2 regions of the Modestobacter lapidis genome follow, and region 2 is predicted to be linked to the other one. Evidence: riboswitches for the same ligand, from Rfam matches in the RefSeq annotation. Region 2 holds a riboswitch; the other holds the start of a gene.
What was found. Region 2 has a riboswitch for S-adenosylmethionine ahead of thrC (threonine synthase). Riboswitches for the same ligand answer to the same signal wherever they lie in the genome.

Region 1: another riboswitch for S-adenosylmethionine. It lies ahead of ACYVG5_RS12105 (bifunctional o-acetylhomoserine/o-acetylserine sulfhydrylase); the one in region 2 lies ahead of thrC (threonine synthase).

The regions. Positions count from the first base shown of each region.
Region 1 is NZ_BAAGVS010000010.1:2,787-13,839, forward strand. It holds partial or broken gene ACYVG5_RS12080 (BCCT family transporter) at 1-228, opposite strand, end outside; gene ACYVG5_RS12085 (mechanosensitive ion channel family protein) at 445-1,338, shown strand; gene ACYVG5_RS12090 (hypothetical protein) at 1,335-1,883, shown strand; gene ACYVG5_RS12095 (amidase) at 1,924-3,375, opposite strand; gene ACYVG5_RS12100 (zinc-binding dehydrogenase) at 3,413-4,441, opposite strand; SAM riboswitch class IV at 4,577-4,692, shown strand; gene ACYVG5_RS12105 (bifunctional o-acetylhomoserine/o-acetylserine sulfhydrylase) at 4,734-6,032, shown strand; gene metX (homoserine O-acetyltransferase MetX) at 6,034-7,140, shown strand; gene ACYVG5_RS12115 (fatty acid desaturase family protein) at 7,274-8,407, shown strand; gene ACYVG5_RS12120 (gamma carbonic anhydrase family protein) at 8,427-8,957, opposite strand; gene ACYVG5_RS12125 (NAD(P)H-hydrate dehydratase) at 9,181-10,071, opposite strand; gene ACYVG5_RS12130 (histidine phosphatase family protein) at 10,052-10,798, opposite strand; gene ACYVG5_RS12135 (C40 family peptidase) at 10,885-11,053, opposite strand, start outside.
Region 2 is NZ_BAAGVS010000014.1:61,023-72,075, reverse strand. It holds gene ACYVG5_RS14530 (Gfo/Idh/MocA family protein) at 1-299, shown strand, start outside; gene ACYVG5_RS14525 (DUF72 domain-containing protein) at 257-1,099, opposite strand; gene ACYVG5_RS14520 (hypothetical protein) at 1,331-2,143, shown strand; gene groL (chaperonin GroEL) at 2,159-3,790, opposite strand; gene ACYVG5_RS14510 (cold-shock protein) at 4,052-4,252, opposite strand; gene thrC (threonine synthase) at 4,467-5,783, opposite strand; SAM riboswitch class I at 5,796-5,923, opposite strand; gene ACYVG5_RS14500 (HAD family hydrolase) at 5,983-6,804, shown strand; gene ACYVG5_RS14495 (ABC transporter permease) at 6,832-7,716, opposite strand; gene ACYVG5_RS14490 (alpha/beta fold hydrolase) at 7,713-10,622, opposite strand; gene ACYVG5_RS14485 (LytR C-terminal domain-containing protein) at 10,706-11,053, opposite strand, start outside.

The sequences.
Region 1 (11,053 bases), on a different contig from region 2:
GCTCCCGCTCGTGCTGCCCAGGTTCCCCGGCGCCATGAAGCCCCAGGCGACGAAGGCCAGGGCGACGACCGCGGCGACGCCGAAGACGACGGTGTCGAGCGTGCCCGTGCGGCCGGTCTCCGCGGGCGGCTGGGCGAGGGCGGGGTGCCGATCGGCGAACGACCCCACGCGGCGGGGGCCCGGCTCGTCCCCGGTGTGGCCGGGTGGTGCTGTGGGTGTGCTGGACATGATGTGTCTGGCGCCGCGGTGCGGCGCCTCTCCCTTCACGTCGGTCGGTCGGCCGTCGTCCCGGTGCTCGGGGCGGCGCAGCTCATCTCACCGTGCGGCATGCCCCGCGGGCAACGCAAACCGGGGATGATCACGATCGGATCACCGCCCCCCACGAGCGGACCGGTGGGCCGGCGGGCCACACTGGACGCCGATGGACGTCCAGGTGATCGCCCCGTGAACGACCTCCTCGACTGGCTCCGCGGCCGCGGGCTCGAGGTCGTGCTGATCGTCCTCGGGTCGGTGCTGCTGGCCCGTTTCGTCGGCTGGATCGGCGGCCGGATCACCGACCGGATCGACGCCACCGCCAGCGGCTCCGACGCGCTGGTCCGGTCGGAGGCGGCGAAGCACCGGCACTCGCTGACCCAGGTGCTGACCTGGGTCGGGATCGTGCTGATCTACTCGATCGCGGTCTTCTTCGTGCTCGACCGGCTCGGCATCCCGATCACCGGCCTCGTCGCGCCGGCCACCGTGCTGGGCGTCGGCCTGGGCTTCGGCGCGCAGCGGGTCGTCGGCGACGTGCTGGCCGGCTTCTTCCTCATCACCGAGCGGCAGTACGGCTTCGGTGACGTCGTCTCCATCCAGGTCCTGGGCGGCGGCGACCCGGCCGTCGGCACGGTCGAGGACGTCACGCTGCGGATCACCCGGGTGCGCTCGCCCGACGGCGAGGTGGTGATTGTCTCCAACGGCCAGATCGTCAAGGTCGTGAACCTCTCCCGTGACTGGGCACGGGCCGTGGTCGACGTGCCGGTGCCCTCCAGCGCCGACGTCAACCGGGTGCAGGACGTGCTGCGGCAGGTGGGCCAGCACGCCTTCGCCGACGAGCGACTGCACCGCCTGCTGCTCGACGAGCCCAGCGTGATGGGCGTGGAGAGCCTGTCCCTGGAGGAGGTGAACGTGCGGATCGTGGCGCGCACCCTGCCCGGCAAGCAGTTCGAGGTGAGCCGGGACCTGCGGGCCCGGGTGGCGCTGGCGCTGTCCCGCGAGGGCGTGTCACTGCGCGCCAGCGCGCCCAGCGTCCAGGACGAGGCGCTGGCCGAGGACCGGGCCCGGACCGGCGGTGCGGCATGAGCGCACCGTCGGGCGACCAGCCGACCCAGATCCTCCCGTCCACGGCCGCACAGCCCGCGCCGACGACGGAGGCGCCGGCCCCGGTCCGGTTCTGGCGGCAGCGGGTTCCGGCCCGGATCGGCCGCGCCCACACCTCGACCGTCGTCCTGGCGGTGCTGTTCGTCGCGTTCTTCTCCCTCTACCTCGTGGTGCGTCCCGCGGTCGAGTACACGACGGTCGAGACGATCGACGGGCAGACCGTCCGGGTGCCGGTCTCGGAACTGGCGCCCACCACCGAGCCGGCCGAGCCGACCGAGCCCACCGCGCCGACCAGCGACGTCCCGGTGCCCGGCGGCCCCACCGGCACGGTGTCCCCGACCACCACCCCCGGCGGGGCGACGCCGTCCCGGAGCACCTCCCCGACCCGGCCGGACGACGACGAGACCGGCGAGCAGCCGCCGTCGTCCTCGCGCGCCCCGACGACGACCCGGGCGCCGACCACCACCGAGTCCGAGCCGGAGCAGGAGACGGGTCCGGAGCAGGAGCCGTCGTCCCCCACGGAGTGACCGCGGCGGTACCGGCCCGGTGACCCGGGTCGGGGCCGGATCAGAGGCCCAGCTCATCGAGCAGTCCGGGCCACCGGCCGCTCCAGGGCGCGGCCGCCTCGAACGCGGCGGACGCCGCGAGCACCGTGCGGTCGGCGAGGTGCCCCCCGATGATCTGCATGCCCACCGGCAGGCCGCCGGCGGTGAAGCCGGCCGGGACGGACGCGGCCGGCTGGCCGGTGAGGTTGATCGGTGAGGTGAGCGCGACCGTGGCGGCCGGTGGGGGCACGATGCGGCCGTCCACCTTCTCCGGGCCCTGCATGTGCACCGGGAAGGCCGGCACGCACACCGTGGGGGTCAGCACGAGGTCGACGTCCTGCATGAAGCGCCACATCGTGTTCGACAGCGCCTGGCGGGCGGTGCGCGCAGCGGTCAGCTCCTCGGCGGTCCACGGGCGCTGCAGGAAGTCGACGAGGTGCGGCGTCATCTGCGCGGCGTGCTCCGGGAGCAGGGCGCGCATGCCCGCCAGATCGGAGTCCTGGGCGACGGCTCCCCAGAAGGCCAGGTACGGGTCGTCCCAACCCGGGTCCCGGAGCTCGACGGAACAGCCCAGGCCCTCGAACACCGTGGCGGCCGCCGAGACCACGCTCCTGACCTCGGGGGCGACCGCGGCGTAGCCCCAGTCGAGGCTGAGCGCGACCCTCAGCCCACGAACGTCCTCCGCGATCGCATCGAGCCAGTGCACGTCGGCGCAGGGGATGGAGTGCCGGTCCCGGGGGTCCGGCCCGGCCATGACACTGAGCATGAGGGCCGCGTCCGCGACCGTCCGGCTGAGCGGGCCGATGTGTTCGAGGGATTCCCAGCTCGAGAACCCGGGGTACCGCTCGTCCCGGCACCCGGGGTAGAGCGGAACACGACCCATGGACGGCTTCATGCCGAAGATGCCGCACAGGGCCGCCGGGATCCGGACCGAGCCACCACCGTCACTGCCGACGGCGACCGGGCCGAGTCCGGCAGCGACCGCCGCCCCGGAACCCGAGCTCGATCCTCCCGGCGTGAGCTCGGTGTTCCACGGATTGCGGGTGGTCTCGAAGACCGGGTTGTGGCCCACGCCGCTGTAGCCGAATTCCGGGACGTTGGTCTTGCCGATGGTGATGGCGCCGGCCGCCCCCAGCCGTTCGACGACGACGTCGTCCTCCGCCGGGACGAAGTCCCGGTAGGCCATGGACCCACCCGCTGTCCGGATGCCCGCCGTGGACACGAGGTCCTTGATCCCCAGCGGAACCCCCGCGAGGGGGCCGACCTCGTCGCCCCGCATGATCGCCTGCTCGACCCGGCGGGCCTGCTCGCGGGCCAGCTCGGGCGTCGGGGTGCAGAACGCGTGCAGGTGCGGTTCCAGGGTCTCCATGCGCTGGAGGACCACCTCGGTCACCTCGACGGGGGACACGTCCTTGTCCCGCACCAACCGGGCGAGCTCCACCGCGGTGCTCCGGCCGATCTCCACACTGTTCATCGGGCTGCCTCTCCTGTACTCGACGGTCGTTCCTGTCTCAGAACCGGGTGACGACGGCGATCCCCGGCTCCCGGCCGACCGCGGCCAGCGCCGGCCCGGCGTCCGCGAGCGCCAGCTCCCGGGTGACCAGCAGGTCCGGGCGCAGCCGGCCGGCCGCGATCAGCGACAGCATCGGCGGGTAGTCGGCCGCGGCCATCCCGTGGCTGCCCAGCACGGCCAGCTCGCCGGCGACGACGAGCTCCATCGGGATCTCGGGGCGGCCGACGGCCGGCGGCAGCAGGCCCACCTGCACGTGCCGCCCGCGGGGGCGCAGGCCGCGGATGGAGTTGACGCAGGTCACGGCCGAGCCGGCGGCGTCCAGCGACACGTGCGCGCCGCCGCCGGTCAGCTCGGTGACCGCGCCCGGCACGTCCGCCGTCCCCGGCACGACGTGCTCGGCGCCCAGCTGCCGGGCCAGGTCCAGCGCGGCCGGGGAGACGTCCACGGCCACCACGCGGGCGCCGGCCGCGACGGCGACCTGCACCGCCGACAGCCCCACCCCGCCGCAGCCGTGCACCGCCACCCACTCACCGGGGCGCACCCGGGCCACCCCGGTGACCGCGCGGAACGCGGTCGCGAAGCGGCAGCCCAGGCCGGCCGCGGTGCCGAACGCGAGCTCCGGGGGAAGCGCGACCAGGTTGACGTCGGCGGCGTCCAGGGCGACGAGCTCGGCCAGCGACCCCCAGTGGGTGAACCCGGGCTGCGTCTGGCGCAGGCAGACCTGCCCGGCACCTTCCCGGCAGGGTGCGCAGCGCCCGCAGGCGCAGACGAAGGGCACGGTCACCCGGTCGCCCACCACCCAGCTGCGCACCCGCGGCCCGACGGCGGCCACGGTGCCGGCCAGCTCATGGCCGGGCACGTGCGGCAGGACGACGTCCGGATCGTGCCCGGACCAGGCGTGCCAGTCGCTGCGGCAGATGCCGCTGGCGCCCACCCGGACGACCACGCCGTCCGGCGCCGGCACGGGGTCGGGTACCGACCGGACCGTCAGCGGCCCGCCGAACTCCTCGAACACCAGCGCGCGCACGGCAGTCAGCCTGCCCGACCGCCCCGAGAGGGCCAAAATCGCGACTTTGGCCCTCTTCGGGGAGCAGCCGGTCCACCGGCCCGCCCAGGAGGGCCGATTGTGCCGCCGTGAGCGCAGCTCCTAAGATCATCGACGGCTCACGAGAGGCAGCGACAAGCACCTGGCTGGCTGCCCGGCAACCTCAACTCCGTCTGAGGTGCTCCAGGGGAAGAGCTGGCCGGGCGGCAACCGCCGCCCGACAACGGACGGAGTCCCTCCGAACGGGTCTCCCGACCTGCAGAGGAGTGCACCGATGTCCGACGTCGACAAGACCGCCTGGAGCTTCGAGACCCGGCAGATCCACGCCGGAACCGCGCCCGACCCCACCACCGGGGCCCGCGCACTGCCCATCTACGCCACCACCGCGTACCAGTTCCGCGACACCCAGCACGCCGCGGACCTGTTCGGCCTGGCCGAGATGGGCAACATCTACACCCGGATCATGAACCCGACGCAGGACGCGCTCGAGCAGCGCGTCGCCTCGCTGGAGGGCGGCGTCGCGGCGCTGGCGGTGGCCAGCGGGATGTCGGCGACGACGCTGGCGCTGCTCAACGTCGCCGAGGCCGGCGACCACGTCGTCGCCTCCGCCTCGCTCTACGGCGGCACCTACAACCTGCTGCACCACTCGCTGCCCAAGCTGGGCATCACCGTCTCCTTCGTCGAGGACCCCGACGACGCGGCGAACTGGCAGTCGCTGGTGCAGGACAACACCAAGGCCTTCTTCGCCGAGTCCATCGGCAACCCGAAGGGCGACGTCCTCGACATCGAGACCGTCGCCGGGGTGGCGCACCGCAACGGCGTGCCGCTGATCGTCGACAACACCATCGCGACGCCGTTCCTGATCCGGCCCTTCGAGTTCGGGGCCGACATCGTCGTCCACTCGGCCACCAAGTACCTGGGCGGGCACGGCACCGCGATCGCCGGGCTCATCGTCGACGGCGGGACGTTCACCTGGACCGGCGGGAAGTTCCCCGGCTTCACCACGCCCGACCCGACGTACCACGGCGTGGTCTACGCTGACCTGGGTGCGCCGGCCTACGCCCTCAAGGCGCGGGTCCAGCTGCTCCGCGACCTCGGCCCGGCGATCTCGCCGTTCAACGCGTTCCTCGTCGTGCAGGGGATCGAGACGCTGTCGCTGCGGATGGAGCGGCACGTGGCCAACACCGTCGAGGTGGCGAGGTTCCTCGAGGCCCACGACGAGGTGGACCGGGTCAACTACCCGGGGCTGGCGTCCTCGCCCTGGCACGCGGCCCAGCAGAAGTACGCGCCGAAGGGGGCCGGTGCGGTGCTCACCTTCGAGCTGCACGGCGGCACCGAGGCCGGCCGGCGCTTCGTGGAGGCCCTCGAGCTGCACAGCCACGTGGCCAACATCGGCGACGTGCGCAGCCTGGTCATCCACCCGGCGTCCACCACGCACTCCCAGCTCACCGCCGAGGAGCAGCTGACCACCGGGGTGACCCCGGGCCTGGTGCGGCTGGCCGTCGGCCTGGAGGGCATCGAGGACATCCTGGCCGACCTGGCGGCCGGGTTCCGCGCCGCCAAGGGCGCCTGAGGTGGCGGCCGGGTCCGGCGGCTGGACGCCGGCGGACCCGGCCGGCGACCGCCACTTCCTCGACCTCGACCCCGACCGGCCGTTCGTGCTCGAGCGCGGCGGCGCGCTGCCCGCCGTGCGGGTGGCGTACGAGACCTGGGGCACGCTCGCGCCCGACGGCGGGAACGCGGTCCTGGTCGAGCACGCGCTGACCGGTGACAGCCACGTCACCGGCCCGGCCGGGCCCGGTCACCCCACCGCGGGCTGGTGGCCCGACCTGATCGGCCCCGGGTCACCGCTGGACAGCGACCGGCTCTTCGTCGTCTGCGCCAACGTGCTCGGCGGCTGCCAGGGCACCACCGGCCCGTCCTCGACCGCGCCGGACGGCCGGCCCTGGGGCTCCCGGTTCCCCGAGGTGACCATCGCCGACCAGGTCGCCGTCGAGGCCGCCCTCGCCGACGCGCTGGGCATCGCCCGGTGGACGGCGGTGCTCGGCGGCTCGATGGGCGGCATGCGCGCCCTGGAGTGGGCGGTCGGCCGGCCGGAGCGGGTGGAGCGGCTGTTCTCCATCGCCGCGTGCGCCGTCGCCAGCGCCGACCAGATCGGCACCCAGACGACCCAGCAGGCCGCGATCCGCAGCGACCCGGCCTGGGCCGGCGGGGACTACCCGCGGTCCGGCGTCCGGGCGGACGCCCCGGTCACCGGGCTCGGCATCGCCCGCCGGATCGCCCACCTCACCTACCGCAGCGGCGTGGAGCTCGACGCCCGCTTCGGCACGGTGGTCCAGGACGACGGCCGTTTCGCCGTCGCCTCCTACCTCGCCCACCACGCCGCCAAGCTGGCCGCCCGCTTCGACGCCGGCAGCTACGTGGTGCTCACCGAGGCGATGAACAGCTGGGACGTCGGCCGGGGCCGCGGCGGGGTCGAGGCGGCCCTCGCCCGGGTGACCGCGCGCTCGGTGGTGGCCGGCGTGGACTCCGACCGGCTCTACCCGCCGGCCCAGCAGCAACGGCTCGCCGACGGGCTCGGCGTTCCGCTGCACCTGATCAGCTCCCCGTACGGCCACGACGGTTTCCTGCTGGAGACCGGTGAGGTGGGCGCGCTCGTCCGCCGGCTGCTGCGCGCCTGAACCGGGCCGGCGGTGATCGTCAGGCGGCTCGGCGGAACGTCGCCTACTGTCGGGGAGCGCCGACCGCGCGATGTCCACCCTCGCCGTCGGCGAACTCCGGACTGTTCCATGCCACCCCAGCAGAGAGGCGGCGATGTCCGCTCACGTCCTCGACGAGGCGACCGACCCTCGTCCGACCGACCCGGCCGGTTCCCGGCGCACCCCCCGCCCGGCCGGCCGCTCGGAACGCAACCGGCAGGTCAGCGTCTACGCGGAGCTGTCCGCCCGGGTCCGGGACGCCGGGCTGCTCGACCGGCGCCGCGGCTGGTACGTCACCCGGATCGGCCTCACCGTCGCCGCCTTCGCCGGCGTGTGGGCAGCCGTCGTCGCCGTGGGGAACTCGTGGTGGCAGCTCGGCCTGGCCGCCGTCCTGGCGCTCGTCTGCGCCCAGTTCGGCTTCCTCGGCCACGACACCGCGCACCGCCAGGCCTTCGGCTCCCACGCGGTCAACGAGTGGTCCGCCCGGGTGCTGTCCTGCGGCTTCGCCGGCATCGGCTACGGCTGGTGGATGGGCAAGCACAACAAGCACCACAACGCGCCCAACCAGCAGGGCAAGGACCCCGACATCTCCTCCGCCGTGCTGGCCTTCACCCCCGACGACGCGGCCGAGCGCACCACCGGCCTGCGCGGCTGGTTCACCCGGCACCAGGGCTGGGCGTTCTTCCCGCTGCTGACGCTGGAGGGCGTGGCCCTGCACGCCAACAGCATCGCCACGCTGGTGCGGCAGAAGTCGATGCCGCACCGCCGGCTGGAGCTGGCGCTGATCGCGGTGCGCCTCGGCGGGTTCGTCGCCGCGGTCTTCCTGCTGATGCCGGCGGGGATCGCCGCGGCGTTCGTCGCCGTCCAGCTGGGCGTCTTCGGCCTGCTGCTGGGCGGGTCGTTCGCGCCCAACCACAAGGGCATGCCGGTCGTGCCGAAGAACGCCAAGGTCGACTTCCTGCGCCGCCAGGTGCTCATGTCCCGCAACATCCGCGGCGGCCGGTTCACCGACTTCATGATGGGTGGGCTGAACTACCAGATCGAGCACCACCTCTTCCCGAGCATGCCGCGGCCGAACCTGAAGCACGTGCAGCCGATGGTGCGCGAGCACTGCGCGGCGCACGGCATCAGCTACACCGAGACGTCGCTGGCCGGCTCGTACCGGCTGGTCGTGCAGTACCTGAACCGGGTGGGCATCGGCGAGCGCGACCCGTTCACCTGCCCGCTGGTGCAGACGATCCGCAACTGAGCCGCCCGGCCCGTCGGCGTCACTGCACCCGGCGGACGGCGCGGTGCTGGTCGAGCCGGTCGGTGTAGCTCGTCGCGTTGAGCCGGATCGCCGTCCGGTCGTCCTCGGTCGTCTCCCGCCGGACCTTGGCGGGCACCCCGGCGACCAGCGAGTTCGGCGGGATCTCCGCGCCCTGCATGACCACCGCACCCGCGGCGATGATCGAGCCCGACCCGATGTGGGCGCCGTTGAGCACGGTGCTGCCCATGCCCACCAGCACGTCGTCGTCGACCCGGGCGCCGTGCAGCACCACGTTGTGGCCCACGGTCACGCCCCGGCCGATGACCAGCGGATGGCCGGGGTCGCTGTGCAGCGTGGAGCCGTCCTGGATGTTGGAGTCCGCGCCGATCTCGATGGCCGCGGAGTCGGCGCGGGCGATCGCGCCGTACCAGATGCTGGCGCGCGGCCCCATGGTCACCTTGCCGACGACGACGGCCGTGGGCGCCACGAACGCCGCCGGATCGATGTCCGGCGCACCGAAGTCGAGCTCCCCGATGTAGCTGTCAGCCACGCTGCTGCTCCTCCGCGAGGCCACGGGCCCTCCCCGCGGCGGCTCCCCTGCTTACCGCAGCGACGCCGGGCCGGCACCGGCGGGTGGTCCGTCGGCGCCCCACTCGGCCAGGAAGGCGGCCGCCGTCAGCTCGTCGAGCCTCGCGGGCGGGCACGTCCGGCAGGTCCGCGGCGCTGGTCACCCCGCCAGGGTGGCCGATGCCGGACGACGGCTCGAGCGCCCCCTACAGGTCGACCTCGGCCAGCACCCGCGGGATCTCCGGCGGCAGCTCGCGGGCCAGGAAGCCCAGCTTGCCCACGCGCGCGGCCAGCCTCTCACCCGCCCGCCCGTGCAGGTGCGCCGCCCACACCGCGGCCTGCGTCGGCTCGGCGCCCCGGGCCAGCAGCCCGGCCACCACCCCGGCCCGGACGTCGCCGGAGCCGGACACCCCCAGCCCGGCCCCACCGCTCTGGTCCTCCCACAGCCGGCCATCCGCGGCGGCGACCCAGCTGGTCGCCCCGCCGAGGCCGACCGCGGCCTGCGCCGCCCCGGCCAGCCGGCGGGCCGCGCCGGCCGGGTCGGCGTCGACCTCCGCCGGGTCGGCGTGCAACGAGATCGCCAGCTCGGCCGGGTTCGGGGTGAGGACGACGTCGCCGCCGAGATGGTGCAGGCAGCCGGGGTCGGCGGTGACCGCGGCGAGCCCGAGCGCGTCCAACGCGACCGGCCCCTGGAGGTGCGGCAGCATCGCCTCCACCAGACCGCGGGTCTCCTCCTCGTCGGCCATGCCCGGCCCGATCAGCACCGCGGAGGCGCTCTCGGCGAGGTCGAGCACCAGCTCGGCCGACGAGGCGCGGATCGCGCCCGCCGCCGTCGACGGGACCCCGCGCACCAGCGCCTCGGGCAGGGAGATCGAGACGTGCGGCGCGACCTTCGACGGGACGACCACCTGCAGCTTCCCCGCCCCCGACCGCAGCGCCGCCTCCGCGGCCAGCAGCACCGCGCCGAGGGTCTCGGTGCTGCCACCGACCACGAGGATCGAGCCGCGGGCGTCCTTGCCGCCGGTCGGCTCGGGCAGCCGCCAGTCGCGCAGCACCTGCGGGGTGACCAGGACGGGATCAGGCTGGGGACGGGACATCGTTCTCCTCGGTCACGGGGGCCTGCGGATCGTCCGACAGGTGCGTAACGCTGTTGAAGTCGACGAGCCGGAAGAGCCCGTCGTCCGCGCGCTCGTAGCGGGTGACCGACGTGTTGGCGACCTGCTCGTCCCGGTCGATCTCCAGCAACCGCGACTCGGCCAGCTCCTCGACCACGTACCGGAACACCATCACCACCGCCTGGTGGGAGAAGCACATCAGCCGCTCACCGTCGTGCCGCAGCGCCTCGGTGGCCAGCAGGCTGCGCACCCGGAGAGCGACGTCGGCCCAGCTCTCCCCGCCCGGGGGCCGGTAGTAGAACTTGCCCAGCAGATCGCGCCGGCGGGCCTCGTCGGGGTACTCGTCGCGGATGCCCTCCCGCGTCATCCCGTCGAAGGAGCCGAAGTCGCGTTCCCGCAGCCGCTCGTCGTAGCGGATCGTCAGCTCCAGGCCGCTGGCCGCCACCGCCCGGTCGGCGGTGGTGGCGGCCCGGGCGAACGGGGAGCTCAGCACGGTCGTCGGCCGCTCGTCGGGGTGCAGGCCGGCGAGCCAGCGGCCCAGCGCGTCGGCCTGCTCCTCGCCGCCCGCCGACAGCGGGACGTCGGGGTCGCGGACGTCGAGCTCGAGTCGTCCGGCGCCGCTCCGCTGGGCCTGCGCGTCGGCCAGGTTGCCCTGGCTCTCCGCGTGCCGGACGAGCCACAGGGCGCTGGGACCGGGTGCGTGCGCCATCGCGCTCCTGCCGTCGGAGGGTGCGCCGCGGGCGCCGTCCGGGCTGCCCTAGCCGATCGTGCCGCCGCCGAAACGGCGCGGCGGGTCTAGGCGGTGACGCGGACGGCCTTCACGTAGCCGCCCTTGTCCACGCTGGTCACCGCGACGGGGCGGCCGGGCACGCTGGCGTGCACCATCTGGCCGTTGCCGATGTAGAGGCCCACGTGGCTGATCGGGGTGTAGAAGAAGACCAGGTCGCCGGGCTGCAGGTCGGCC
Region 2 (11,053 bases):
CGCTGCCCGGCCAGGCGCGGGTGTTCGGGACCGCCGGGTGGATCGACGTCCTTCCCCGCTTCCACCACCCGCAGACGATCGTGCTGCACCGGCCCGGCGCGTCGCCGGAGGCGATCAACGCTGCCCAGCTGGGCAGCGGCTACGCGCACGAGCTGATCGAGGTCACCGGGTGCCTGCAGGCCGGCCGCACCGAGAGCGCCGTGATGCCGCTGGCCGACACCCTCGCCGTCCAGGACGTGCTGGAGCAGGCCGCCGGTCAGCTGGGAGTCAGCTTCGCCGAGGACCCGGCCGCCCTCTGACGGCCCGGCTTCGGCTCGGGCACCGGCCACGCGGCGCCGGTCGCCTGACCCATGGTGGGCACCCGGGTGTGCACGCGGCCGGTGCCGCCGACCGCGTCGGCGAACACCGTGGCGTCGATGATCGCCGCGCCGCCCGGATCGTTGTTGAAGTACACCAGGACGTCGTCGCCGGCCCCGTAGGCCGTCGCCAGCCGGTCGGCCCACAGCTGCAGGGTCTCCGGGCGGTAGCGCGGCCAGGGCTCGGCCGCGCCGATGTGGAAGCGCAGGTAGCCCCAGTCGGTGGTGCGCCACAGCGGTGCGATCGGCTGCTCGTCGCGGTCGGCCCAGCACAGCGCCGCCCCGTACCGCTCGAGCAGGGCGCGCACCTCGTCGGTCCACCAGCTCTCGTGCCGCGGCTCGACGGCCACCCGGGTACCGGCCGGGAACTGGGCCAGGCACTCGCGCAGCAGGTCGACGTCGGCCCGCAGGGTGGGCGGCAGCTGCAGCAGGACGGCGCCCAGCCGGTCACCGAGCCCGGCCACCCGGTCCATCAGCCGGGCCACCGGCTCCGCCGGGTCTCGCAACCGCCTGACGTGGGTGAGGAACCGGCTGGCCTTCACCGCCCAGCGGACGTCGGGCGGGGTACGCGCCCGCCACGCCTCGAACGTGGTGCGTTCCGGCAGCCGGTAGAACGCGTTGTTGCTCTCCACGGTGGCGAAGTGCGCGGCGTGGTGTTCCAGCCACAGCCGCTGGGGCAGCTGCTGAGGGTAGAAGCGGCCGCGCCAGTCGCGGTACTGCCACCCCGAGGTCCCGATCACCACAGCCACACCCCGGCGCTTACCCGTCCGCCCGGGCCTCACGCGGGGCGGCCCGGTGCCGCCCCGGATCGGCGACCCGTGGGCCCCGGCGCCCCGCTACCGTGCACCGGCCGCAGCCCCGCTGACCGACGGGCCCTCGGGTGCGTCCGCGCACCGCCCGGTGTGCTGAGGTCGCGGCATGACCGATGCACCCGCCCGCACCGAGTGCTGCTGCTTCGCCCCGGAGGACGGGGCGTGAGCGGGCCGCTGCGCGAGCTGGCGGCGACGCGGCTGGCCGCGCTGTGCCTGAACCGGCGCGGACGTCCCCGTGGCCTCACCTTCGACGACCACCTGGTCCGGGGCGCGCTGATCCTGGACCTGGCGCTCTGCGGCGCGCTGACGCACACCGAGGACGCCGTCGAACTGGACCACGACCTGGCCGCCACGCACGGTCTCGCGGACGTCGCCGCCCAGGCCGACGAGGGCGACTCCTCGCTGCTGGACTGGCTGGACTGGGGTGCGCTCGGCTTCGACGAGTGGGCAGGCACCCTGGTCGAGGCGGGCCTGTGGCGGCTGCGGCCCTGGTCGCTGCGGTACCCGCTGCGCAGCTTCGAGGACGGCCAGGCGGAACGGACCGAGGCCGACCGGGCCGCTGGCCGTGCCCCTGCCCGTGCCCGTGCCCCTGCCCGTGCCCCTGCCCGTGCCCCTGCCCCTGCCCCTGCCCCTGCGGAGGGGACGTCGGGGCAGACCCTCGCCGTCCTCACGATCGGCTCGGTCAGCGGCGTGTTCGGCCGGATCACCGAACCGCCCCGCTGGGTGCTCGACGACCTGGGCGACGCCCGGTGGGCCGGGGAGCTGGTGGTGGACCGGTTGGCCGAGCTGCGCGTGCGGATGCGGTCGATCGGCCGCGCCGTCGACCGAGCTCGGCCACCACCGCCGAGATCGGGGATGCGGGGGTCTCGCGGGCCCGCCGAGTGCCCCGGATCCCCGATCTCGACGCCGACAGGGGCGGCCCCGCGATGCGGGACCGCCCCTGCCGGGCAGTGCTGGTGGTGCTGTGTCAGCTGACGCCGACGGCGGGACTCAGAAGTCCATGCCGCCCATGCCGCCGTCGCCGCCACCGGCCATGGCCGGGGCGTTCTTCTCCGGCTTGTCGGCGATGACGGCCTCGGTGGTGAGGAAGAGGGCCGCGATGGAGGCGGCGTTCTGCAGCGCCGAGCGGGTGACCTTGGCCGGGTCGATGATGCCGGCCGCGACCAGGTCCACGTACTCGCCGGTGGCGGCGTTGAGGCCCCAGCCGGTCTCGGAGTTGCGGACCTTCTCCGCCACGACGCCGCCCTCGAGGCCGGCGTTGATGGCGATCTGCTTCAGCGGGGCCTCCAGCGCGACGCGCACGATGTTGGCACCGGTCGCCTCGTCACCCTCGAGCTCGAGCTTGTCGAACGCGACGGCCGTGGCCTGCGCCAGTGCGACGCCACCACCGGCGACGATGCCCTCCTCGACGGCGGCCTTGGCGTTGCGCACCGCGTCCTCGATGCGGTGCTTGCGCTCCTTGAGCTCGACCTCGGTCGCGGCGCCGGCCTTGATGACGGCGACGCCACCGGCCAGCTTGGCCAGCCGCTCCTGGAGCTTCTCGCGGTCGTAGTCGGAGTCCGACTTCTCGATCTCGGCGCGGATCTGGTTGACGCGACCCTGGATCTGGTCGGCGTCGCCCGAGCCCTCGATGATGGTCGTCTCGTCCTTGGTGGTGACGAACTTGCGCGCCCGGCCCAGCAGGGACAGGTCGGCGGTGTCGAGCTTGAGGCCGACCTCCTCGCTGATGACCTGGCCACCGGTGAGGATGGCGATGTCGCCCAGCATGGCCTTGCGGCGGTCGCCGAAGCCGGGGGCCTTCACCGCGACGGACTTGAAGGTCCCGCGGATCTTGTTGACCACCAGGGTCGCGAGGGCCTCGCCCTCGACGTCCTCGGCGATGATCGCCAGCGGCTTGCCGGACTGCATGACCTTCTCCAGCAGCGGGAGCAGGTCCTTGACCGTGGAGATCTTCGAGTTGACGACCAGGATGTACGGGTCGTCGAGGACGGTCTCCATCCGGTCGGTGTCGGTCACGAAGTAGGCCGACAGGTGACCCTTGTCGAAGCGCATGCCCTCGGTGAGCTCGAGCTCGAGACCGAAGGTGTTGCTCTCCTCGACGGTGATGACACCTTCCTTGCCGACCTTGTCCATCGCCTCGGCGATGAGCTCGCCGATGGCCGGGTCCGCGGCGGAGATCGAGGCGGTGGCCGCGATCTGCTCCTTGGTCTCGACGTCCTTGGCGGTGGAGAGGAGGTACTCGGAAACCGAGGCGACGGCCTTCTCGATGCCCTTCTTCAGGGCCATCGGGTTGGCGCCGGCGGCGACGTTCCGCAGCCCCTCGCGGACGAGGGCCTGGGCGAGCACGGTGGCGGTGGTGGTGCCGTCACCGGCGACGTCGTCGGTCTTCTTGGCGACCTCCTTGACCAGCTCGGCCCCGATCTTCTCCCACGGGTCCTCGAGCTCGATCTCCTTGGCGATGCTCACACCATCGTTGGTGATGGTGGGCGCACCCCACTTCTTCTCGAGCACGACGTTGCGGCCCTTGGGGCCCAGGGTCACCTTGACGGCATCGGCGAGGATGTTCATCCCCCGCTCGAGACCGCGGCGAGCCTCTTCGTCGAACGCGATCATCTTGGCCATGTGGTGATGTCCTCCATGCGTGGATCGCTGGCTGGTCAGTTCCGGCGCCCGCGACGGACGACACCGGCGGGCGTGAGCGCTCCTGCGGCCCACGACCGGTGTCTCACCGTTCTGACCTGGCTGGCACTCGGTGTGGCCGAGTGCCAGTCACGAGTCTGGCACTCGACCCCGACGAGTGCAAGAACAGGCAGCCGCCGAACCTCTCCGGACACGCCAGAGGCCCGGCCCCCACGACGGGGACCGGGCCTCTGACGTGCGCTTCTACAGGCTCTGGACGGCGTCGGCCTGCGGACCCTTCTCGCCCTGGACGACCTCGAAGGAGACCCGCTGGCCCTCGTCGAGGCTCTTGTACCCGTCCATCTGGATGGCCGAGTAGTGGACGAAGACGTCCTGACCGCCGTCGACGGCTATGAAGCCGAAGCCCTTCTCGGAGTTGAACCACTTCACGGTGCCCTGTGCCACGTGTGCTCCCACGTTCTGTGCGGACGGCCCCCGGGGACGGGGAGCCGGGTGTCAGCTCTTCCGCCCGCCGAACACGAACGTGGACCCGAACCGCGCGGAACGCTACATCAGCCAGTGGCGCAGATCACCGTCCCGACGCGCCGCCTCACCCGGTGTGGTGGCCTGCTGCAGGGTCCCGCGCCGAGCCGGCGAGGCGTGGGGGGCAGCGGGGTTCTCACCCGATGAGGCCCGCCTCGCGCAGCGACTTCAGCGAGGGCTGCACGTGGTGCGTCGGAGCGACGACCGGCAGCAGCGGATCGAGGGTCTTGAGCCCCTCGCCGGTGTTGAGGACGACGGTCTCCGCGGCCGGGTCGAGCAGCCCGCGCTCCACCAGCTGGCACAGCACCGCGATCGTCACACCGCCCGCCGTCTCACCGAAGATACCGGTGGTCCGGGCCAGCCGGCGGATGCCCGCCACGATCTCGTCGTCGCCGACCCGGCCGATCGATCCCCCGGTGCGCCGGACGGCGTCCAGCGCGTACGGGCCGTCGGCGGGGTTGCCGATGTTCAGCGACTTGGCGATGCCGGTGGCGCGGACCGGTTTGATGACGTCCCAGCCGTTGTCGAAGGCGGTGGCGATCGGGTCGCAGCCGGCCGACTGCGCGCCGAAGATCCTCCAGTCGCTGTCCTCGACGATCCCGGCCGCGACCAGCTCGCGCCAGGCCTTGTCCACCTTGGTCAGCAGCGAGCCCGACGCCATCGGGATGACGACCTGGGCCGGGATGCGCCAGCCCAGCTGCTCGGCGATCTCGTAGCCCATCGTCTTGGAACCCTCGGCGTAGTACGGCCGGACGTTCTGGTTGACGAAGGCGGTGTCCTCGAACTCGTCGGTCTCGGCGAGCTCGCTGGTCAGCCGGTTGACGTCGTCGTAGGACCCGTCGACGGCGATCAGCGCCTGCCCGTACACCGCGGACTGGACGATCTTCCCCGGCTCGAGGTCGCTGGGGACGAAGACGAACGAGGGCAGGCCCATCCGCGCGGCGTGCGCGGCGACGGAGTTCGCCAGGTTGCCGGTGGAGGCGCAGGCGATCTTCGTGTAGCCGAAGCTCTTGGCCGCGGTGGCGGCGAGGCTGACCACGCGGTCCTTGAACGAGTGGGTGGGGTTGGCCGAGTCGTCCTTCACCCACAGACCGCCGGTGATGCCCAGCTCGGCAGCCAGCCGGTCGGCCCGGACCAGCGGCGTGAGGCCGGGGTCAAGGCTCACCCGGTCGGCCGGATCCTGCCCGACCGGCAGCAGGGCGGCGTAGCGCCAGATGTTCTGCGGGCCGGCCTCGATCTGCTCGCGGGTGACCGCGCGCATCAGCTCGGGGTCGTAGTCGACCTCGAGGGGGCCGAAGCACTCGGCGCAGGCGTGCTCGGCGATCAGGCCGAAGGTGGCGCCGCAATTGCGACAGACCAGGCCGCGGGCCGGACTCGGAGCGATCTGCCCGCCGGCGGTCGCGTCTGCCTGGACAGAACCGGGAGCGGTCAGGGTCGGGGTGGGCGAGCTCATGCGACGACTACCTCCTCATCTTCCCCGCGCCGGGCCGTCGAGCCGCGCGGGACGGAATTGGCACCTTCCCTCCGCGGGTGTGCGGATGGCGGTTGCCGGGGCTTCATCGGGCCGTGTCCCTCTGCCCCTCTGGATGAGTGGAACGCCGGGGACTCTACCCGCGCCCGGCCCGCCCGGGCGCGACGGTCAGGATGGGCGGGTGGCCACCCGCATCGTCTACACCGACCTCGACGGCACCATGGTCGGGCCGCGCGGCTCGTTCTGGCACACCGCGGGCCGCGACCTGACCGCCTCGCCGGCCACCGCGTTGCTGGAGCTGCACCGGGCCGGTATCCCGTTGGTGCTGGTCAGCGGCCGCACCCACGACCAGCTGGTGGAGGCGGCCCGGATCTTCGCCGCCGACGGGTCGATCGCCGAGCTGGGGTCGCTGATCAGCTGGGCGGCCGGCCGGGAGCAGCACCTGCTCACCGGTGAGCTGCCGGCCGAGCACACCGGCCGCACGCCGATGGCGGTCATGTCCGCCCTGGGTGTGGTCGACGAGCTGCTCGCCGCCCACCCCGGCCGGATCGAGTGGCACGAGCCCTGGCACGCCACCCACACCGCCGACGCCCTGCTGCGTGGCCTGGTGCACCCCGTCGCCGTCGACCGCTGGCTGGCCGACCGGGGTTGGGGCTGGCTGACCCTCAAGGACAACGGCCAGGTGCCGGCCGGCCCGCGGATGACGCTGCTGCCCGAGGCGCTGCCGCCGCGGGTCTACCACCTGATGCCGCGCGGGATCACCAAGGGCGCGGCCATCCGCTGGGACCTCGCCCGGCGCGGCCTGGCCGCGGCGGACGCCGTCGCGATCGGGGACAGCGTCAGCGACCTGGAGATGGCCCCGGCGGTCGGCCGGTTGTGGGTGACCGCGAACGGCGCCGGGGTTCCGGGGATGGCCGAGCTGCTCACCGCCGTCCCGAACGCCACGGTGACCGACGCCCCGATGGGCGAGGGCTGGGCCCAGGCCGTGTCGGCCTCGCTGTAGGGGCCCGGGGGGCAGCGAGGTCCTTCTTCAAGCCGTGACGTCCCGGCGGGAGAAGTGGCGGAGGGCCAGGGCGGTGAAGACGGCGGCGTAGACCAGCGACTGCACCACCCCGCGGAACAGGTCACCGGAGTCGATCGGCGTCTGCAGCAGGTCGGTCCAGGCGAACTCCTCCGCGGTGGGGAACCAGTCGCGGAGGCTGCCCAGCTGCTCGACCTGGTCGAGGATCGCGAAGACGAACATCGTGAAGATCGCCCCACCGACCGCGGCGAGGGGGGCGTCGGTGACCGTGGACAGCCAGAACGCCAGCGTGCCGACGACGAGCAGGTGGACGGCGAGGTAGCCGACGATCCCGGCCAGCCGGGCCATGCCGCTGCCCTGGCCGATGGTCAGCCCGATCGGCGTCTGCAGGTCCCCGAACCCGAAGGCGATGCCGCCGGCCACCACGGCCACCACGGCCAGCGTGACCAGCGCGGCGACCGACAGGACGAAGGCTGCGATCCACTTCTGCCGGAGCAGCCGCATCCGCGGGATCGGCGTGGCCAGCGCGTAGCGCAGCGACCCCCACTGCGCCTCGCTGGCCACGGTGTCGCCGAAGAAGAGCGCGAACACCACGACCAGGAAGAAGCTGGTGGCGGCGAACAGCACGAACAGGGTGAAGTTCAGCCCGCTGGCGGTGGCGACGTCGACCAGGTTGACCCGGTCGTTCTCCGCCGCCTCCTCGCTGGCGCCCAGCTGCAGGGCGGCGATCAGTACCAGCGGCAGCCCGACCATCAGCGCGAAGACGCCGAGGGTGCGGCGCCGCTTGAACTGCCGCCGGAGCTCCACGCCCAGCCGCAGCGTGCGCTCCGGCCGGTACCCGGCGACCGCTCCGGTAGCGGCCAAAATCGCGACTTTGGCCCTCTCGTCGGTCATGACTCCCCCACCAGTGACAGGAACGCGTCCTCGAGCTTGCGCCGCGGTGTGAGCTGCTCGACGCCGATGCCGGCCTCGACCAGCGCGGTCAGCGCCGCCGCCCGGCCGGTGGGGCCGAGGTCGACGACCAGGCCCTCGTCGGTCCGCTCGACCGGGCCGGCCCCGGGCAGCGCGCTCAGGACGGCGGCCGCCCGGTCGGTGTCGGCGTCGTCGGCCAGGCCGATGAGCACGGCCCCGCCGGTGCCGACGATCTCCTCGACCGTCCCCTGGGCGATCTTCTGTCCCTTGGCCATGACCACCACGTGGCTGCAGGTCTGCTCGATCTCGGCCAGCAGGTGACTGGAGACGATCACGGTCCGGCCGGTCCGGGCGTAGGAGCGCAGCACGTCGCGCATCGCGTGGATCTGCGGCGGGTCCAGCCCGTTGGTCGGCTCGTCGAGCACCAGCAGGTCGGGCAGGCCGAGCATCGCCTGCGCGATCGCCACCCGCTGCCGCATGCCCTGGCTGTACCGGCGCACCGGCCGGTCGAGGGCGGCGCCGAGGCCGGCGACCTCGATCGCCTCCTCCATGTGCGCGTCCGCCAGTGGCCGGCCGGCGGCCGCCCAGTAGAGCGTGAGGTTGTCCCGGCCGGACAGGTGCGGCTGCAGCCCGGTGCCCTCGACGAACGAGCCGAGCCGGGAGAGCACCGGCGCACCCGGCCGCGCGGCGTGCCCGAACACCGAGATCGTGCCCTCGGTGGGCCGGATGAGGCCCATGAGCATCCGCAGCGAGGTGGTCTTGCCGGCCCCGTTGGGGCCCAGCAACCCCAGCACCTGCCCGCGCCGGACCTCGAAGGACAGGTCGCGGACGGCGACGAAGCCATCCTTGTAGGCCTTCGTGACGCCCTCGAACCGGAGCGGTACGTCCTCCCCGTCCGGGGTGACCGCGGACAGCTGGCGGCGGCGCCGGCGGCCCCACAGCACCGCGGCCAGCCAGCCGAGCAGCCCCAGCGCCGCGAGGACGGCGAGCAGCACCCACCAGCGGGTGGCCCCGGTCGTGCCGGTGACGGTCCCGTCGGCCTGCGGGACGGCGAGCGCCGCGCCGTCGGACGCCAAGGCCACGGAGTAGACCGCCGCCTCGGCCGGGAGGGCGTACCCCTGGTCGGTGGAGGAGACCAGCAGCCGCATGGTGTGCCCGGCCTCGAACCGGTGCACGATGCCCGGCAGCGTCACCTCGACCTCGGTCGGCGCGTCGGGGTCGGTGGAGAGCTCCGTCAGCCGCAGCGGCGCCACCAGCCCGGCGGGCAGCGTCATCCGGCCGTCGGGCGCCACGTCGTAGAGCTTGGCGAACAGCGTCGCCGTCCCGCTGGGCGAGGAGACCGCCAGCGTTCCGGTCGAGGCGCCGACGACGTCCACGGCCTCGACCAGCGGGTCGCTGTCGAAGGCGGCGAACTGACCGGGGATCTCGATCGTCGCACCGCCGAGCGCGGCGGTGACCGCGCCGAGCCCCGGCACGGTGGTGAGCGCCGCCGGGCTGCCGCCGGCCGGCGTGACCACCGGCTGGGCCGGGCCGTCGACCGGTACGGCGCGGCGCTGCGCCGGGTCGGCGCCGGCCAGGCCCGGGTAGGCGTCGGCGTCGACGGTCTGCGAGCCGCCCTGCACGCTGAGCCCGCCGGCGAGCCCGGTCGGCGCCGGGTAGCTGAAGCCGGCGTCCTGGCCCGGCGCGGGATCCTGGCCGCGCAGGTGCACGTCGAACCAGCCGGCCACCCGGTCCCGCAGGTCTGCGGTGACCCGCTCGGAGGCCGACGCGTCGTGGCCACCGGCGTACCAGACCACGCTGACCGGGGTGCCGTTCGCGGCGATGCCCCGGGCGTTGGCGTCGGCATGGCCCAGCCCGAACAGCGAGTCCTGGGTGCCCTGCACCAGCAGCGTCGGGGCGGTGATCCGGTCCAGCACCGGCGCCGGGCTGCTGCGCTCGAGCACCGCGGCGACCTCCGGCGTGAGCGTGCCGGTGGCAGCCGCGGCCTGGTAGGCGGCGCAGACGTCGGCCTGGAACCGGCCGCAGGTGAGCGCCTGGGCCACGGCCGAGGAGTTGGTGGCGGACGGAGCCGGCCCGTTCCCGCGGGCGGCGTCGTCGGGGGCCGGGGCACCGGTCCCCCCACCGAAGCCACCCGGACCGCCGGGCAGGCCGCCATCACCGGTGGGTGCCGATCCCACGCCGAAGAACAGCCCGGCCCAGGACCGCTTGAACACCCCGGTGTCGATGGTGACCGGGCGGGCGGCGAGCGTGTCGGCGCCCGGCACCCGGCCGGCCGACTCGGGGAACAGCGCCGACGTGAGCGAGTGCCAGGTGATCTGCGGGGCGATCGCGTCGATCCGCGGGTCGTAGGCCGCGGCCAGCAGTGCCACCGCCCCGCCGTACGACGCTCCGGCCACGCCCGCGCGCGGGTCGCCGGGCGCATCCAGCAGCACGTCGTCCCGCTCGGCCAGCCGGTCCAGCAGCGTGGTGACGTCGGCGACCTCGAACCGCGGGTCGTTGAGCCCGATCCGACCGGTGCTCGTCCCGAAGCCGCGCGCCGACCAGGTCAGGACGACGTAGCCACGCTCGGACAGGTCCCGGGCATCGGCAGCCACGGAGGCCTTGCTGCCGCCGAACCCGTGGGCGACGAGCACGGCCGGAGCGGGGTCGGCAGCCGTCGCCGAGGCCGGCACGTAGAGCGTGGTGTCCAGTTCGACGGCGTCCACCCCCGTGCCGGAGGGCACCCGGGCCTCCTCGGTGGTGACGCCCTCCGCGGCGCGCGCCGGAGCCGTCGCGCCGAGGGCGAGGAACGAGACGGCCAGCAGGACGGTGAGCAGGACGGCCGACGCCGACCGGACGCCGCGGTGGGAACCGGGGCCGGCGGACGCAGGCCCGGGAACGGGGCGCACGTGGGCGGCAACGGACGGCGGCCCGAAGGGGTTCCGGAGTGGCCGCGACCGGCGTGTCCGGGCAGCAGGTCGCCGGGGAGCCGTCAGGGCTGCCAGTTCCCGGTGGCGACCACGACGAGACCGGGATCGGGGACGCCGGGGACCTCGAAGAACCGGGGCGCCGGGCCGATGACGTCGGGGAACTGGGCGATCAACTGCTCGGCAGCGGCCTGCTGCACGGCGTCGCCCTCGGTGTAGAAGACCGTGGTGACGGCCACGTCGGCCGCCTCGTAGGTGGCCGGCTCCAGCGTCTGCCAGCCACCGGCCCCGATCTGCTCGGCGATCGACGCGGCCAGGCCGGTGATCCGCGTGCTGTTCAGCACGGTCACCGGGGCGCGGACCGGGCCGGGGGGCACGGCTGCCGCACTCGGGACGACGTCCGCGGGAGGTGC